3 regions of the Streptomyces sp. NPDC052773 genome follow, and region 3 is predicted to be linked to each of the others. Evidence: riboswitches for the same ligand, from Rfam matches in the RefSeq annotation. Region 3 holds a riboswitch; each other region holds the start of a gene.
The links. A riboswitch is a leader RNA that binds a small molecule or an ion and turns the genes downstream of it on or off. The one in region 3 is predicted to bind cyclic di-AMP.

Region 1 (5,588 bases), on a different contig from region 3:
CGTCCCCTCGGACGTGTTCAGGTTGTGGTTGTAGGCGTCGGCGCCCGCCTCGCGCAGCCGCTCCGCCTGGCCGTCGGAGAGCAGACCCAGGCAGGCGCACACCTCGACGCCCTCGTTCTGCTCCTTGATCGCCTTGATGGTCTCGGAGACCCGGTCCACGTCCCGGTCCGTCGGACCGCGCCCGCTGGCCACCAGGCAGACCCGCTTGGCACCCCCGGCCAGGCCCGCGGCGGCGGCCTTGGAGGCCTCGTCGGGCTTGAGCCAGGTGTACTTCAGGATGTCGGCCTTGGAGCCGAGCCGCTGGGAGCAGTAGGAGCAGTCTTCCGGACACAGGCCGGACTTCAGGTTGACGAGATAGTTGAGTTTCACCCGTCGGCCGAACCAGTGGCGGCGTACCTTTCCGGCCGCGGCCACCACATCGAGCAGTTCGTCGTCGGTCGTCGCGAGGACGGCCAGCGCCTCCTCGCGGGTCGGCAGCTCGCGCCGAAGCCCCTTGTCCACCAGCGTGTTCAGCAGGTCCATGAGAGCCGATCCTGTCCTACGGAGGTGCTCCGGGCCAAGGAGAGTTCGCACAACAGCGTCACTTCGTGGTGTGTGGATTGCCACATCCTGGCCCGCGGGACGGGCCGCTAGTGTCTGTGCACTGCCTACAAAATCCCCGGAGGACCCATGGCGTTCGGCTGGATCGACGAGCAGGCGGAACTGCGCCGCGGCGCGGGACTCGTCCGCACCCTGCGGCCCCGGCCCGCCGACTCGCCCCTGCTGGACCTCGCGAGCAACGACTACCTGGGCCTGGCCCGCCACCCCGAGGTCACCGAGGGCGCGGCCCGCGCGGCGCGCGTCTGGGGCGGCGGCTCGACCGGCTCGCGGCTGGTCACCGGCACCACCGAACTCCACGGGGAACTCGAACGCGAGCTGGCCGACTTCTGCGGCTTCGAGGCCGCCCTGGTCTTCTCCTCCGGCTACGCGGCCAACCTCGCCGCGGTCACCGCGCTGGCCCCGCACGGCTCGCTCATCGTCTCCGACGCGGGCAACCACGCCTCCCTCATCGACGGCTGCCGGCTGGCCCGCGGCACCACTCAGGTGGTGGCGCACGCCGACCCGGACGCCGTCCGCAAGGCGATCGGGACCCACGACGGGCCGGCCGTCGCGGTGTCCGACACGGTCTTCTCGGTGGACGGCGACGCGGCCCCGCTGGCGGAGCTGGCGGCGGCCTGCCGGGAGCACGGGGCCGGGCTGGTGGTGGACGACGCGCACGGCCTCGGGGTGCTCGGGGCGGGCGGCCGGGGTGCCGCGTACGCGGCGGGCCTGGCGGGCGCGGACGACGTCGTCGTCACGCTCACCCTCTCCAAGTCGCTGGGCAGTCAGGGCGGCGCGGTGCTCGGCCCGGCCCGGGTGATCGACCACCTGGTCAACGCGGCCCGGACGTTCATCTTCGACACGGGGCTCGCCCCGGCGGCGGCGGGCGCGGCCCTGGCGGCCCTGCGGCTGCTGCGCCGCGAGCCGGAGCGGGCGGAGCGGGCGCGCGCGGTGGCGGGCGAACTCCACGCCCGGCTGACGGCCGCGGGCCACGAGGCGGTACGGCCGGACGCCGCTGTGGTGTCGGTGCGCGCTCCGTCCCCGGAGAGCGCCGTGCGCTGGGCGGCCGACTGCCGGACCGCCGGACTCGCCGTGGGCTGCTTCCGACCTCCTTCCGTGCCCGACGGCATCTCCCGGCTGCGGCTGACCGCCCGCGCGGACCTCTCCGGGGACCAGATCGAACGCGCTGTACGTGTGATCGGCGAAACGCGGCCATGAGTCGGCGTCCACGGCCGTGCGTCGCTCCCGGTGGACGGTGGGTCAGACGGCGGCCGTGAAGTGCGCCCAGGTCTCGGGTGAGAAGACCAGCGCGGGCCCGGCCGGGTCCTTGGAGTCGCGTACGGCGAGCAGTCCGGCCCAGGCGCCCGAGCGGGGCCTGGCCGTCTCCACGCAGTTGTTCGCTCCCGTGCTGTAGCTGCTGCGCAGCCAGTGGACATCGGATAGATGGGTCGTGGAAGGTACGTTCCGAGGCAGAACGGTCATGGTGCCTCCTTACGCGCCGTCAGCTATCCCGGCGATGTATTCCAACGATTCCTCGGGTGACAGGGCGTGCCTCCGAAGCGCGTCGAAAGCCTCGGTGTAGGCCCCAACATCTTCTTTCCGTTCGAGATAGAGGCTACTCGTCAAGTGGTCGAGAACAACCACATCCAGATCAGAAGTGTTCGAAAATGAGAAGATAACGAAAGGCCCGGTGACGCCGATGTGGGCCCCCGCGGCGAACGGCAGCACTTGGAGCCCCACCTGCGGCAACCGCGCCGCCTCCATCAGCCGGAGCAGCTGGTCCTCCATGACGTCCGGGCCGCCGACCTCGCGCCGCAGCACCGCCTCGTCCAGCACCGCGCTGAGCCGCAGCGGCGGCTGGGAGCGCAGGACGTCCTGCCGGGCCAGCCGCACCTCCACCAGCGTGTCCAGCCGGTCCTCGTCCAGGCCCTCCACGGCGGCCCGGGTCACCGCGCGGGCGTACTCGGGCGTCTGGAGCAGCCCGGGCACCACCGAGGTCTCCAGGGTGCGCATGCCGCTGGCCTGCGACTCCAGGCTGATGAAGTCCCGGTAGGTGGGCGGCAGCACCCCGCGATAGGCGTGCCACCAGTGGTCCCGGCCCTGCCCGCAGCCCGACCCCGCCAGCACCAGCAGCAACTCCCGCAGCTGGGGATCGCTCACCCCGTAGGCATCCAGCAGTAACCGCACATCGGCCGGTTTCACCCCGCTCGCGCCCGTCTCGATCCGGCTCACCTTGGACTGGTGCCAACCCACCAGCCGCGCCGCCTCACCACTCGTCAGGCCCGCACCCGTGCGCAGCGCACGCAGTTCGGCGCCCAGTTTCCGGCGGCGTACCGCAGGACCGTGCTGCATGGGCTCCTCCTTACTCCAACCGAGCCGCCCAAATACGGTCTGTCGTCGCAGAGTTCACCGCTTCGAGCGACAGATATATGCATATCTTGGTGGATCGCCACCGGGATCGCCCCGATGGTGGCAGTCTGGCGACGAAGCACCAGTCCGGGACCGTACTCGAACGTTCGCCCTCGTGTCGGTCCGCGGTCCCGTGGGAAAGGGACGACATCGCCATGGCAGACCATCTGGAAGCATCCGTCACTCTGCCGAGCGATCCAGCCTCGGTCTCCGCGGCTCGCGCCTATGTGGTCGGCACCCTGGCCGAGTGGGGTCTGCCGTCCGACGCGGAGGTGGCCGATACCATCCGGCTGATCGTCTCCGAACTCGCCACCAACGCCGTACAGCACACCTTCGGGGAGTCACCCACCTTCACGGTGGACGTGGAAGTGGACCGTGACGAACACTTGCGCATCGGTGTGACGGACAGCCACCCGAGGTTCCCCAAGCGGCTGCCGGACGCGGTGCAGCAGGACAACGGCCGCGGCATGGTGATCATCCGCTGTCTCACCGCCGAGTGCGGCGGCCGGCTGAGAGTGCGCCCCACCCGCGAGGGCGGCAAAACCGTCGCCATCGAACTCCCCTGGAAGGTCCCGGCCCGGCCGGTGACGGCGGTACAGCAGCAGGAACCCTGACCCGGCTCTCCCGGCCGCGAAACCGACGCGCGCGCCGGCCCCACGACAAGCAGGCCGGGCCCGCGCGCGGGTGCGCGCGGGCCCGGCTGGTCGCTCACGGACGTTGCCGGGCGCGGTGACGGCGGGTCAGGGGCGCCGTCACCGGCCCGCAGGGGTCACTTGACCCGGCCGTACCAGACGCTCTTCGTCCAGATCTTCTGCAGCCGCACGACGTCCCCGGTCTTCGGGGCGTGCCAGATCTTCCCCTTTCCGGCGTAGATGCCCACGTGGTACACGTTGGACCCCGAGTGGAAGAACACCAGGTCTCCGGCCTTGCGGCTCTTCGCGGAGATGTGGCGCGTCTTGTTGTACTGCGCCGCGGCCGTACGCGGCAGGGTCTTGCCCGCCTTCTTGTACGAGTAGAGCGTGAGCCCCGAGCAGTCGAACCGCTTCGGTCCGGTGGCGCCCCACTTGTAGGGGGAGCCCTTCTTGGACGCGGCGACCTGGAGGGCCTTCGTTGCCGGCGTGGCGGCCGCGGCCTCCGGGGCGAAGCCGGGGGCGACCACGGAGCCGCCGACCGCGGCCAGGGTCAGGGCCGAGGCCGTGCCGGCCCGGGCCATGAGCGACGGGACACGATTGAGCGCGTTCATGCGCAACCCTTCGTCAGCCGCCTGTGAAGGATGACCTGTCGGATTCGGGCTGGCGAAGTAGCCCGGCCGCGTTGCCGCGGCTTCACCCCAAGGGCTGCTCGATCCGGCGTCTCCTCGCGGAGCCGTCCGTACCGGCGACCCGTCGTGCTTGGGTCCTCCACTCCTGCCGATCCACTTCCTGTCGACCGGGCATCCAGGCGGCGGCAGGACTCGGCGTCCGCCCGGATCGCCCCGCCGCGGTGGCGGGGTCTTGTCGTCAGACAGGGATCTTGACTCACACATGTCCGAAAATCCCAACGCAACCGGGGATTTGTGGTCTTCCTCACCACTCACCCGTTCGGGTGGACACCCTGACGAGCGATCGGAAGTCAAGACCGCAACTGCCCCCCGGACCAGCGACGGAATGCCCAATTCCGCCCCGAGGGACCGCCCTCGGCGCAACCTGAGCCAGCTCGAAAAAGGAGGTGTGGCTACGCCGAACGTGGGTAATCCGTTCAGTCCGTTTCAGCCGGACCGCGCACGCCTCGCCACCTGCGCGGCGAGCCCCGCTCACGCGTGCCGGGCCGTCAACTGTCGGAGCGCGGCGGAAGGGTGACGCGCGCCGTGCGGCGTTCGCCGTCGAGCACGCGCAGCGCCCGCGCGAGCGTCGGCGCGTGCAGCTCCGTCTCGCCCCGCTGGTGCATCAGCGCCAGCGCGTCGCGCAGGGCGGCGGCCTTGCCCACCAGCGCCTGGGCGGCCCGCAGTCCGCCGTACGTGTGACCGTGGCGGCCGGGGTTGATCCGGCCGAGCAGGTCCACCACCTCCAGGTAACGGTCGATCAACTCGCTCTCGGCGCGGGTCAGCGCGGGCAGCGGCGGCAGTTCGGGCGGCAGCATCGGCGGCTCACCTCCCGCCGGGCGCGGTGCCCGAGGCCCTGCGGTCGGTGATGATCCGGTCGATCAGGCCGTACTCCAGCGCCTCCCGGGCGGTGAGGATCGTGTCCCGCTCGATGTCGGCGGTCACCTGCTCCCGGCTGCGCCCGGTGTGCCGTACCAGCATCTCCTCCAGGCGGGACCGGACGCGGACCAACTCCTCGGCCTGGATGGCGAGATCGCCGGCCTGTCCCCGCACCGGCTCCGGCAACGCGGGCTGACGGATCACCACCCGGGCGCCGGGCAGGGCGTATCGCTTGCCCGGCGTCCCGGCGGCCAGGAGCACGGCGGCGGAGGAGCCTGCCTGGCCGAGGCAGATCGTCTCCACGTCGCAGTTCACGTACCGGATCGTGTCGTAGAGCGCCGACATGGCGGTGAACGAGCCGCCGGGGGAGTTGATGTACAGCGAGATGTCCCGGTCCGGGGCCTGGTACTCCAGATGCATG
Region 2 (5,588 bases), on a different contig from region 3:
TCGAGCAGCGAGGCGTACGGGGAGCCGAGCGCCACGGCCGCCGCGCCCGCGTCGAGCACATGGTCGCCGAGCCGCACGCCGACGGTCCGCCGCTCGGACCCGGCGGGCGAGAACACGCCGTACGGAAGGTTGTGCGGACCGAAGGGGTCGCCCTCGGGGACATCGAAGGGGGGCATGGGGTGCTGCCTCACTTTCGTACGTGCGGTCCATGCGGTCGCGCCACACGTTACGGCGGTGATCCCCGTTTGGGCAGTGCCGTCATCGCCGTGGTGTCCGCGGGCCCGGGCAGGCGGAGAAGCCGCGCCCGCCGGGCTCCGGCGAGGAGCGGACCGCGCGGACGCCGCCTGGGGGTGAAAACCGGACGGCGGAAAGGGAGTTGAGGGTGAGCGGGGCGGGCGCCGGGTCCGTATTCTCTGATCATGGCCGCACCCATCGCATATGCCGCGCGCACCGCGTACTCCCTCATCGCCACCGACCTCGACGGCACCTTGCTGCGCGGCGACGACACGGTCTCCGACCGGTCGCGCGCCGCGCTCGCCCGGGTGGCGGCGGCCGGCGCCCGGCATCTGGTGGTGACCGGACGGCCGGCCCCACGGGTGCGCCCGCTCCTGGAGGACCTGGGCTGCAGGGGACTCGCGGTGTGCGGACAGGGGGCGCAGCTGTACGACATCGACGCCGACCGGCTGCTGTGGTCGGTGACCCTCGACCGGGAGCTGGCGGAGACCGCGCTCGGCAAGATCGAGGCCGAGGCGGGGCAGGTGTACGCGGCGGTCGACCAGGACGGGGTCGACGGGCTGACGCTGATCGAGCCGGGCTACCGGATGCCCCACCCCACCCTGCCCGCGGTGCGGGTCGGGCGGCGCGACGACCTGTGGGGCGAGCCCATCAGCAAGGTGCTGCTGCGCCATCCCACGCTGTCCGACGACGAGTTGGCGGCGGTGGCCCGTTCGGTGGTCGGCTCGCTGGCCACCGTCACGATGTCGGGGCCGGGCACGGTCGAGCTCCAGCCGTGCGGCATCACCAAGGCGACCGGCCTCGCGCTGGCGGCCGACCATCTGGGGCTGCGGCCCGAGGACACCCTGGCCTTCGGGGACATGCCGAACGACATCCCCATGTTCGACTGGGCGGCGCACGGCGTCGCCATGGCCAACGCCCACCCCGAACTCAAGGCCGTCGCGGACGAGATCACCCTCTCGAACGAGGACGACGGCATCGCCACCGTCCTCGAACGACTTTTCGGTGAAACGGTGAGCCCGGCTCGGCCGGTGAGTCCGGCTCAGGCCATGAGCCGGCTCAGGCGGTGAGCCCGGCTCAGCCGGCGGAGGCCGGGCTCACTCGGTGAGCGTGGCTCAGTACGCGCCGAAGACGTTGTCGATGGAGCCGTAGCGGTCGGCCGCGTAGTTGCAGGCGGCCACGATGTTCGCGACCGGGTCGTACGGGTCGTACGCCGTGCCGGGCACGTGGTACGCCGCGAACGTCGGGTCGATGACCTGGAGCAGGCCCTTGGACGGGGTGCCCTTGGCGGCGTTGGAGTCCCAGAGGTTGATGGCGTTCGGGTTGCCGGACGACTCACGCATGATGTTGCGGTAGATGCCGTCGTAGCTGCCGGGAATACCGTGCTGGGCCATGATCGACATGGCCTGGCGGATCCAGCCGTCGAGGTTGTTGGGGTACGCCGTGGCGGCGGTCGCCGCGGCCGGGGTGGCAGCGGCGGCGCCGGTCGCGCCGATCAGCGGCAGCGCGAGCACGGCGACACCCGTGCCGGCGACGGCGAGGGTGCGGGCGAGACGGGTGCGGCGGCCCTTGACCGGCTGGTCGGCGGCGGACAGGGGCTGAGCGGGCACACGTGCGGGCATGGTGAACGTCCTCTCCCACGCCTGCGAGGTGAGCTGTCGGGTTCGGGCGGGGAGATGCCCGGCCGCGCGCCACAGCGCACGACTTCACCCCAAGCCGCCCCGGGCGATGCCCGGACCGGCGTGTTACCTGGGTCCCCCGCTCCTGCCGTACGAGTGAGTTCGTGGTGGGTGAGGCGGGCGGCGGCAGGATTCGGCGTCCGCCCGACGGACCCGGAACGTATGCGAGAGCCCGTGTCCGGAACAAGTACCGGATTCACTTATCGCGCCCGTTGACCATGATCGGCGCGTTTGGCGTACTTGATCCTTTTCTCCGGATCGGAGCCAACTGGCAGGAGCCGGTGGGGATCTGACGAGGGAACTGTGTGGAGCCTGTGACCTGGCTGCCGTGAGTCAACTCACGCTGGGGAGCAAAAACAGCAAAACGGGCAATAAGTTCAAGACGTGCCATGTCTGCCGCGGGAGCGGAACCCCTTATGGAGTGCGCGTCGTTGTCGTATGAGGGTCGGTCGGCGGGAACCGGGGAACCGGAGGAGTCGGGGGACCGGAGGAGTCGGGAGTCCGGGAGTCGGAGGAGCCGGAGAAAGAGGGAGGGAGGGGGAGAGGCGGTAGTCATGCGCATGTCACCACCGGAGATATCCCTTCTTATCAGCTGATCAAAAACATTCCGGGCGTGATCCGATACCGCCCGTGCTGTAACCGTGGGCGGCATCGGTGATCGAAACGTGACCGGATACGCTGACTTGAGTGAAGGCAGCGACGTATCGACAAACCGCGTAATCGCCAGTAGACACCAGCAGACAGGAGACCCCTCGTGACCGTCGTCGGGCCGTTCGGGCTGAGCGTGCGGGACCAGGCTCTGGAAGCCGATGTCCAGGCCGGATTGGCGGCTGTCGAGGAAGGGTTGCTCGAAGCCACCAAGAGCGAGGTCCCGTTCATCACGGAGGCCGCGCAGCATCTGGTGCGGGCCGGCGGGAAGCGGTTCCGGCCGCTGCTCGTGATGCTCGCCGCCCAGTTCGGCGACCCCTACGCGCCGGGCGTGGTGCCCTCCGCCGTCGTCGTGGAGCTGACCCACCTGGCGACGCTCTACCACGACGACGTGATGGACGAGGCGGCCGTGCGGCGCGGTGTGCCCAGCGCCAACACGCGGTGGGGCAACTCCGTCGCGGTCCTCACCGGCGACTTCCTCTTCGCCCGCGCCTCGCACATCCTCGCCGACCTCGGGCCCGAGGCGGTCCGGGTGCAGGCCGAGGCCTTCGAGCGGCTGGTCACCGGGCAGATCCTGGAGACCGCGGGCCCGCAGGACGGTCGCGACCCGGTCGACCACTACCTGGACGTGCTCGGCGGCAAGACCGGCTCGCTGGTGGCCGTCTCCTGCCGGTTCGGCGCGATGATGTCCGGCGCCGACGAGTCCGTCGTCAGCGTCCTCACCCAGTACGGGGAGCGGCTCGGCGTCGCCTTCCAACTCGCCGACGACGTGCTCGACATCGCCTCCGACTCCCACGAGTCCGGCAAGACCCCGGGCACCGACCTGCGCGAGGGCATCGCCACGCTGCCCGTGCTGAGGCTGCGCGAGCAGGCCGCGCGCGGCGGACGCGCCGAGGACGTCGCCCTGTGCGAGCTTCTGGAATCCGACCTCAGCGACGACGCCCGGCACGCCCGGGCGCTGGCCGCCCTGCGGGCGCACCCGGCGCTGGAGCAGGCCCGGCGGGACACCGTGCGGTACGCCGAGGAGGCGCGCGCCGCGCTGGCCCCGCTGCCGGAGTGCGACGCGAAGCGGGCGCTCCAGGAGCTGTGCGACGCGGTGGTCCACCGCGCGGGCTGAGCCCCGCCGGGCCGCACCGCGACCGTGGCCCCTGCCGTGATCGTGACCCGCACCGCGATCGCGGCCCCACCGCGACCGTGGCGCGCACCACGGCCATGACCCGCACCGCGATCGTGGCCCCCCAACCGCGATCGTGACGCCCACCACGGCCGTGGCCCGCACCGCGCCCCCACCGCGACCGTGGCGCGCACCACGGCCATGACCCGCACCGCGATCGCGGCCCCCACCGCGACCATGACCCCCACCGCGACCGTGACCCGCACCACGCCCGTGGCCCCACCGCGACCGTGACCCCTACGGGTCGGGGGAGATCCCGGCCCGCCGTGTCATACCCCAGCAGTACGCGGAGTTGATTCCGCGGTCTGACGAAAGCCGTGCCCGCTTTTGGTCAGATGGGAGGCACGGAAGGAAGCCACGGAAAAGCCACCACTCCTCACCCAATCGGGTGAGAATGGGCGGGCCGACGACGGAGGTAGGGCACACATGGCACCGTACGAATCCGACGACAGCACGACCGCACGGCGGCGCAAAGCCGTCCGGTACGTCGTTCCGGTCGCGGTGGTGGGGGTGGCGGCCGGGACCATCGGGCTCGTCCCCGCCCTCGCCGACTCCGGCAGCCCCGACCTGCCGGAGATCACCGCGCAGCAGCTCATACAGAAGATCGCCGAGTCGGACGTCGAGCGGCTGTCCGGCACGGTGAAGATCGCCACGGACCTGGGCCTGCCCGACCTCGGCGGCCTCGAGGGCGCCCTCGGCGGCGCGGCGCCGACCGCGCCCGGCGGCGGGGACGGCTCCGCAGCGGACCCGTCGGCCAAGCTCACCGAGCTGGCGACCGGCACGCACACCCTGCGCGTCGCGGCCGACGGCCCGGACCGGCAGAAGCTGTCCGTGATCGAGAACGCCGCCGAGTACAGCCTCATCCACAACGGCAAGGACGTCTGGGGTTACGACAGCGCGTCCAACGAGGTCTTCCACGGCACCGCGGACGAGTCCGGCCGGCCCGCCGCCGAGTCCCCCGCGACCCCGAAGGACTTCGCCGAGCAGGCGCTGAAGGCGGTCGACGACACCACCTCCGTCACCGTCGACGGAACCGCGCAGGTCGCCGGGCGCGACGCCTACAAGCTGCTCATCGAGCCGAAGCAGTCCGGCTCCACCGTCGGCGCGATCCGCATCACCGTGGACGCGAAGACCTGGCTGCCGCTGAAGTTCACCCTCACCCCGGCGAGCGGCGGCGCCGCCGTCGTCGACGCCGGCTTCACCCAGATCAGCTACGCCAAGCCCGCCGCTTCCACCTTCGACTTCACCCCGCCCAAGGGCGCGAAGGTCACCGAGGAGAGCGAGGCCGAGCGGCAGCACCTCATCCCCAAGGGTGAGGACGATCCGGCCAAGGGCTTCGACAAGGACCTGGGCAAGGGCTTCGAGGACGGCTCCGAGGGCATGAAGGTGATCGGCGAGGGCTGGAACTCCGTCGCCGTGTTCGACACCGGCGGCCCGGGCCTGCCGAGCGGCGACGAGGTCGGCGGCGACCTGGGCGGCTTCCTCGACTCCCTCGGGGACCAGGTCAAGGGCGACTTCGGCTCGGGCACGGTGTTCGAGACCCGCCTGATCAACGCCCTGATCACGGACGACGGCAAGATCTACGCCGGTGCCGTCACCAAGGAGGCGCTGGTGAAGGCGGCCGACGCGGATCGGTAGACCGGCCCCACGGAACGACTCGGCCCGAGTGAGGGAGCCCATGCGCGAACCGCCCGCCACGGCAGGGGACGACCACGCCGACCGGAACGACCACGCCGACCGGAACGGCCACGCCGGTCGGAACGGCCACGCCGGTCGGAACGGCCACGCCGGTCGGAACGGCCACGCCGGTCGGATCGGTCCGGACGGTCGCGACGACCCGGACGGCGTCATCG
Region 3 (5,588 bases):
TCGCGCGCTCGGTGTGCAGCGCGGTGATCGCCCGCGCGCGTTCGCTGTCGCCGCGCGCGACGGCGTCGACGATCGCCCCGTGCTCCGCCCAGGCCTCCACCGGGCCGGCCGGCGCCTCGACCGTGTACATCCAGGCGATCTTGTGCCGCAGCTGGGTCAGCGTCGAGGTGAGCGCGGGGCTGCCGGAGGCCTGCGCCAGCGTCTCGTGGAACCAGCCGCCCAGGGAGCGCAGGTCGTCGCTGTGGCCGCGGCGGGCGCGCTCCTGGCCCAGCCTTACCAGGCCGCGCAGCACCTTCAGGTGGGCCTCGGTGCGCCGCTGCGCCGCACGGGAGGCGCCCAGCGGCTCCAGCAACAGCCGCATCTCCAGCAGGTCGGCGGCCTCCTGCTCGGTCGGTTCGGCGACGCACGCGCCCGCGTGGCGCCGGGTCACGACGAAGCCCTCGGCCTCCAGCGTGCGCAGGGCCTCCCGGACGGGGACGCGCGAGACGCCGTAGCGGCGGGCGAGCAGTTCCTCGGTGAGCCGGCTGCCGCGCTCGTAGACACCCGCGACGATGTCGTCCCGGATCGCCGTACACACCGAGTGCGCCGGAATACGCATGACCGACCTCCGCCTTAATCCCCGTGAAACGTCGACGATTGACGTGTGTTCAGCGACTCTATTGCAATGGGGCGGAATTTCCGATGGCGGGCCGGAATCCATGGATATTTTTTGGACAAGGGGGCGGCCGAAACGCCGAAAGCCCCGGCGCGGGCCGGGGCTCGGAGACTCCTGAGGGGCTGGGAGACGTCCTGCGGGGCTCGGAGACGTCCCGCGGGGGCTGGGTCAGATGTTCACGCCGTGCGCGCGCAGGTATGCGACCGGGTCGATGTCGGAGCCGTACTCCTGGCTCGTGCGGGCCTCGAAGTGCAGGTGCGGGCCGGTGACGTTGCCGGTGGCGCCGGACAGGCCGATCTGCTGGCCCGGGGTCACCGTCTGGCCGACGGAGACACCGATGGAGGACAGGTGGCCGTACTGGGTGTACGTGCCGTCGTGCATCCGGATGACCACCTGGTTGCCGTACGCCCCGCCCCAGCCGGCCTCGACGACCGTGCCGGCGCCGACCGCGTGGACGGAGGTGCCGGTCGCGGCGTGGAAGTCGACACCGGTGTGGCTGCCGGAGGACCACAGGGAGCTGCCGGCCTGGTAGCCGGTGGAGACGTAGGAGCCGGTGATCGGCATCACGAAGGTGTTCAGGCGCTTGCGCTCGGCCTCGCGGGCGGCGCGCTCCTGCTCCTCGCGGGCCTTGCGGGCCTCCTCCTCGGCGCGCTTCTTCGCGGCGGCCACGGCCTTCTCCTCGGCGGCGGCCCGCTCGGCGGCCTGCTGCTGTGCGGCGGCCTGGGCGTCGATCTGGTCGGCGACCTCGTCGCCGATGGTGAGGACCGGCAGCAGGCCGGTCTGCTCGGCGGCGGCCTCCGCGGCGAGCGCGGGGCTCGCCAGGGTGCCGATGACGCCGGTGGTGGTGAGTGCCGCGACACCCGCCGCGCGGGCGGTGGAGCGCTGCATCCGGCTGGGACGACGATGCTTCCCGGTGGCGCGCGTGAACGCCATGAAGTGGCTGGTCCTTTCCTTCCCTCTCGCCTACCGGGTTAGCTGACGGGTTCGGAGCAGGAAGGTCTCCTACGGACCCCCTCGCGGGCTGCGCGGGCGTCCGATTCACCCCAGGGACTTGATGGTTGGGTCCCCGGCTCCCCTGGCTCGCGCCGTACGGGGACTCGGCGATGGCTGTCCGGTGCCGCGGGTGCGGCGCACTGCCTGACGAACAGCCCGGACGACGCTAAGACGACCGGCTTTCAAAGCCCAAACGGATGCGGGTTTTTGTAGCGCATCCCACAGGTCAGACAGGCAACCTCCGCCCCAATTCGGACATGAAGGGGCCCTGGCGACGCATCGGTCACCAGGGCCCCTCCGCGCGGATGTGCCGCAGCGCTCGGCGTGGGTGTGCCGCCCGGGCGTCTACTCGGCGGCCACGACGGTGACTTCGCCGATGCCCAGAGCCTCCACGGGCTCCTTGATCTGCGCCGCGTCACCGACGAGGACGGTCACGAGACGGTCCACCGGGAAGGCGTTGACCACCGCGGCGGTGGCCTCGACCGTGCCGGTCGCGGCCAGCTGCCGGTACAGCGTCGCCTGGTAGTCGTCGGGCAGGTGCTGCTCGACCTGGTCGGCCAGCGTGCTCGCGACGGCCGCCGCCGTCTCGTACTTCAGCGGTGCCACGCCGACCAGGTTCTGCACGGCGACGTCCCGCTCGGCGTCGGTCAGGCCCTCCGCGGCGAGCGTGCGCAGCACCGTCCACAGGTCCTTCAGGGCGGGGCCGGTGTTCGGGGTGTCCACCGAGCCGCTGATGGCGAGCATCGAGGCGCCCGTGCCGTCCGGGGCGGACCGCAGGACCTGGCCGAACGCCCGCACGCCGTACGTGTAGCCCTTCTCCTCGCGCAGGACGCGGTCCAGGCGGGAGGTGAGGGTGCCGCCGAGGCAGTAGGTGCCGAGCACCTGGGCGGGCCACACGCGGTCGTGCCGGTCGGGACCGATACGGCCGATGAGCAGCTGCGTCTGGACGGCGCCGGGGCGGTCGACGATGACCACGCGCCCGGTGTCGTCGGCGGTGACCGGCGGCACGGGGCGGGGCTGGGCCGGGGAACCGGTCCAGGAGCCGAGGGTGTCGCCGAGGAGGGCGTCCAGGTCGATGCCGGTGAGGTCGCCGACCACCACGGCGGTGGCCGTGCCCGGACGGACGTGCCGCTCGTAGAAGGAGCGCACGGCCGCCGAGTCGATCTTCGCGACCGTCTCCTCGGTGCCCTGGCGCGGACGCGACATGCGCGAGGTCGCCGGGAACAGCTGCCGGGACAGCTCCTTGGCGGCCCGCCGGGACGGGTTGGCCAGCTCGTGCGGGATCTCGTCCAGGCGGTTGCGCACCAGCCGCTCGACCTCGCTGTCCGCGAAGGCGGGAGCCCGCAGGGCGTCGGCGACCAGCCCGAGGCCCTTCTCCAGGCGGGAGGCCGGGACCTCGAGGCTGAGCCGTACGCCCGGGTGGTCGGCGTGCGCGTCGAGGGTGGCGCCGCAGCGCTCCAGCTCGGCGGCGAACTCCTCCGCGGAGTGCTTGTCGGTGCCCTCGGAGAAGGCACGCGCCATGATCGTGGCGACGCCGTCCAGGCCGGCGGGCTCGGCATCCAGCGGCGCGTCGAGCAGGACCTCGACGGCGACGACCTTCTGGCCGGGGCGGTGGCAGCGCAGCACCGTCAGGCCGTTGTCGAGGGTCCCGCGCGTGGGGGCCGGGAACGCCCACGGCCTGGCCTCGCCCGGCTGCGGCTGGGGGTGGAACTCCATGGTGGTCAGCTCGGTCACTTCGCCGCCTCCTCGTGGGCGTCGGCGGCTTCCACGGTCGCCGCGGATTCCGGGTCCTCGGTGCCCTCGACTTGCTCGGGCTGCTCGGGGGTGATCGGCTCGTAGACGAGCACCGCGCGGTTGTCGGGCCGCAGGCGGGCCTTGGCGATCTCCTGGACCTCCTCGGGCGTCACCTCCAGCACACGCTGCACGGCGGTGAGGGCGAGCTGCGGGTCGCCGAACAGCACGGCGTACCGGCACAGTTCGTCGGCGCGGCCCGCTACCGTGCCGAGCCGGTCCAGCCACTCGCGCTCCAACTGGGCCTGGGCGCGCTCCATCTCCTCGGCCGTGGGGCCCTCCTCGGCGAACCGGGCCAGCTCCTCGTCGATGGCGGTCTCGATGACCGGCACCTCCACGTCGCCGGAGGTCTTCACGTCCAACCAGCCCAGGGAGGGCGCCCCGGCCAGCCGCAGCAGCCCGAAGCCGGCCGCGACGGCCGTACGGTCCCGGCGGACCAGCCGGTTGTACAGGCGGGAGGACTCGCCGCCGCCGAGAATGGTCAGCGCCAGGTCGGCCGCGTCGCACGCGCGCGTGCCGTCGTGCGGGAGGCGGTAGGCGGCCATCAGGGCGCGCGCGGGGACCTCCTCCTCGACGACCTCGCGCAGCTGCTCGCCGATGATGTCGGGCAGCGTTCCGTCGCGCGGGGCGGGCTTGCCGTCGTGGGACGGGATGGAGCCGAAGTACTTCTCGATCCACGCGAGGGTCTGCTCGGGGTCGATGTCGCCGACCACCGAGAGGACCGCGTTGTTCGGCGCGTAGTAGGTGCGGAAGAACTCCCGCGCGTCCTCCAGGGTCGCCGCGTCCAGGTCGGCCATCGAGCCGATCGGCGTGTGGTGGTAGGGGTGGCCCTCCGGGTAGGCGAGGGCGGTCAGCTTCTCGAAGGCGGTGCCGTAGGGGACGTTGTCGTAGCGCTGGCGGCGCTCGTTCTTGACGACGTCCCGCTGGTTCTCCATGGACTCCTCGTCCAGGGCGGCCAGCAGGGAGCCCATGCGGTCGGCTTCCAGCCAGAGGGCGAGCTCCAGCTGGTGGGCGGGCATGGTCTCGAAGTAGTTGGTGCGCTCGAAGCTGGTGGTGCCGTTGAGCGAACCGCCGGCGCCCTGCACCAGCTCGAAGTGGCCATTGCCCTTCACCTGGGCGGAACCCTGGAACATCAGGTGCTCGAAAAGGTGAGCCAGGCCCGTACGTCCCTTGACCTCGTGGCGGGAGCCGACGTCGTACCAGAGGCACACCGCCGCGACCGGGGTCAGGTGGTCCTCGGAGAGCACCACGCGCAGGCCGTTGGCCAGGCGGTGCTCGGTCGCTTTCAGGCCGCCGGAGCCTGCCTCGGCTGTGGCCGTGTGACCCATGGGCATGTACGTCCCTTCGATCGCGGATGCGGTGGCTGAGACCGCTCTGTTCGTGCCGGTCCTGCCACTGTATGCAAGCGTGCGGACGGTCCGCGAAGTTCCCGGACGCCGTACGCCGAGAGCGAGAACGGGGTTACCCGGCGCGAGGGCGTAGCCTGCGGGCAGCGGGCCGGGCGGCCGACGGGCGTAGCCTGCGCGCAGCGGGTCAGGCGGGGGACGGGCGTAACCTGCGCCCAGCAGGCCGGGCGGCAGGCGGGGCGTAACCTGCGCGCAGCGGGGGGCCGGGCGGCCGACGCCGGGTCCCGCTCCGCGTTGTCAGTGCCGCGGTCCACAATGGTCCGCGTCAGATCCCGTTCACCACGCTTCAGCAAGGAGCCAGGCAGCGATGGCCCGCCGCAGCACGAAGACCCCGCCGCCCGACGACTCGTACGAGGAGCGGATCCTCGACATCGACGTCGTCGACGAGATGCAGGGCTCCTTCCTCGAGTACGCGTACTCGGTCATCTACTCCCGAGCCCTGCCGGACGCCCGCGACGGCCTGAAGCCGGTGCACCGCCGGATCGTCTACCAGATGAACGAGATGGGCCTGCGCCCGGAGCGCGGCTATGTGAAGTGCGCCCGCGTGGTCGGCGAGGTCATGGGCAAGCTGCACCCGCACGGCGACGCGTCGATCTACGACGCGCTGGTGCGCATGGCGCAGCCCTTCTCGATGCGCGTGCCGCTGGTGGACGGCCACGGCAACTTCGGCTCGCTCGGCAACGACGACCCGCCGGCCGCCATGCGGTACACCGAGTGCCGGATGGCCGCGGCCACGGGCCTGA

Region 1: it holds a riboswitch for cyclic di-AMP, as region 3 does, so the genes downstream of both, ACIG0D_RS31065 (C40 family peptidase) here and ACIG0D_RS28335 (M23 family metallopeptidase) in region 3, are expected to answer to the same signal.
Region 2: it holds a riboswitch for cyclic di-AMP, as region 3 does, so the genes downstream of both, ACIG0D_RS15655 (transglycosylase SLT domain-containing protein) here and ACIG0D_RS28335 (M23 family metallopeptidase) in region 3, are expected to answer to the same signal.

The regions. Positions count from the first base shown of each region.
Region 1 is NZ_JBITZX010000018.1:147,470-153,057, reverse strand. Features, by position in the region: gene bioB (biotin synthase BioB) at 1-522, opposite strand, end outside; gene ACIG0D_RS31085 (8-amino-7-oxononanoate synthase) at 670-1,797, shown strand; gene ACIG0D_RS31080 (DUF397 domain-containing protein) at 1,840-2,061, opposite strand; gene ACIG0D_RS31075 (helix-turn-helix domain-containing protein) at 2,071-2,931, opposite strand; gene ACIG0D_RS31070 (ATP-binding protein) at 3,144-3,602, shown strand; gene ACIG0D_RS31065 (C40 family peptidase) at 3,758-4,231, opposite strand; cyclic di-AMP (ydaO/yuaA leader) riboswitch at 4,235-4,441, opposite strand; gene ACIG0D_RS31060 (hypothetical protein) at 4,798-5,106, opposite strand; gene ACIG0D_RS31055 (ATP-dependent Clp protease proteolytic subunit) at 5,114-5,588, opposite strand, start outside.
Region 2 is NZ_JBITZX010000006.1:131,223-136,810, forward strand. Features, by position in the region: gene fahA (fumarylacetoacetase) at 1-176, opposite strand, end outside; gene ACIG0D_RS15650 (HAD family hydrolase) at 420-1,304, shown strand; gene ACIG0D_RS15655 (transglycosylase SLT domain-containing protein) at 1,350-1,856, opposite strand; cyclic di-AMP (ydaO/yuaA leader) riboswitch at 1,862-2,026, opposite strand; gene ACIG0D_RS15660 (polyprenyl synthetase family protein) at 2,668-3,678, shown strand; gene ACIG0D_RS15665 (outer membrane lipoprotein carrier protein LolA) at 4,162-5,373, shown strand; gene ACIG0D_RS15670 (ABC transporter ATP-binding protein) at 5,414-5,588, shown strand, end outside.
Region 3 is NZ_JBITZX010000015.1:115,202-120,789, reverse strand. Features, by position in the region: gene ACIG0D_RS28340 (GntR family transcriptional regulator) at 1-598, opposite strand, end outside; gene ACIG0D_RS28335 (M23 family metallopeptidase) at 824-1,588, opposite strand; cyclic di-AMP (ydaO/yuaA leader) riboswitch at 1,601-1,768, opposite strand; gene ACIG0D_RS28330 (M16 family metallopeptidase) at 1,994-3,382, opposite strand; gene ACIG0D_RS28325 (M16 family metallopeptidase) at 3,379-4,773, opposite strand; gene ACIG0D_RS28320 (DNA topoisomerase (ATP-hydrolyzing) subunit A) at 5,153-5,588, shown strand, end outside.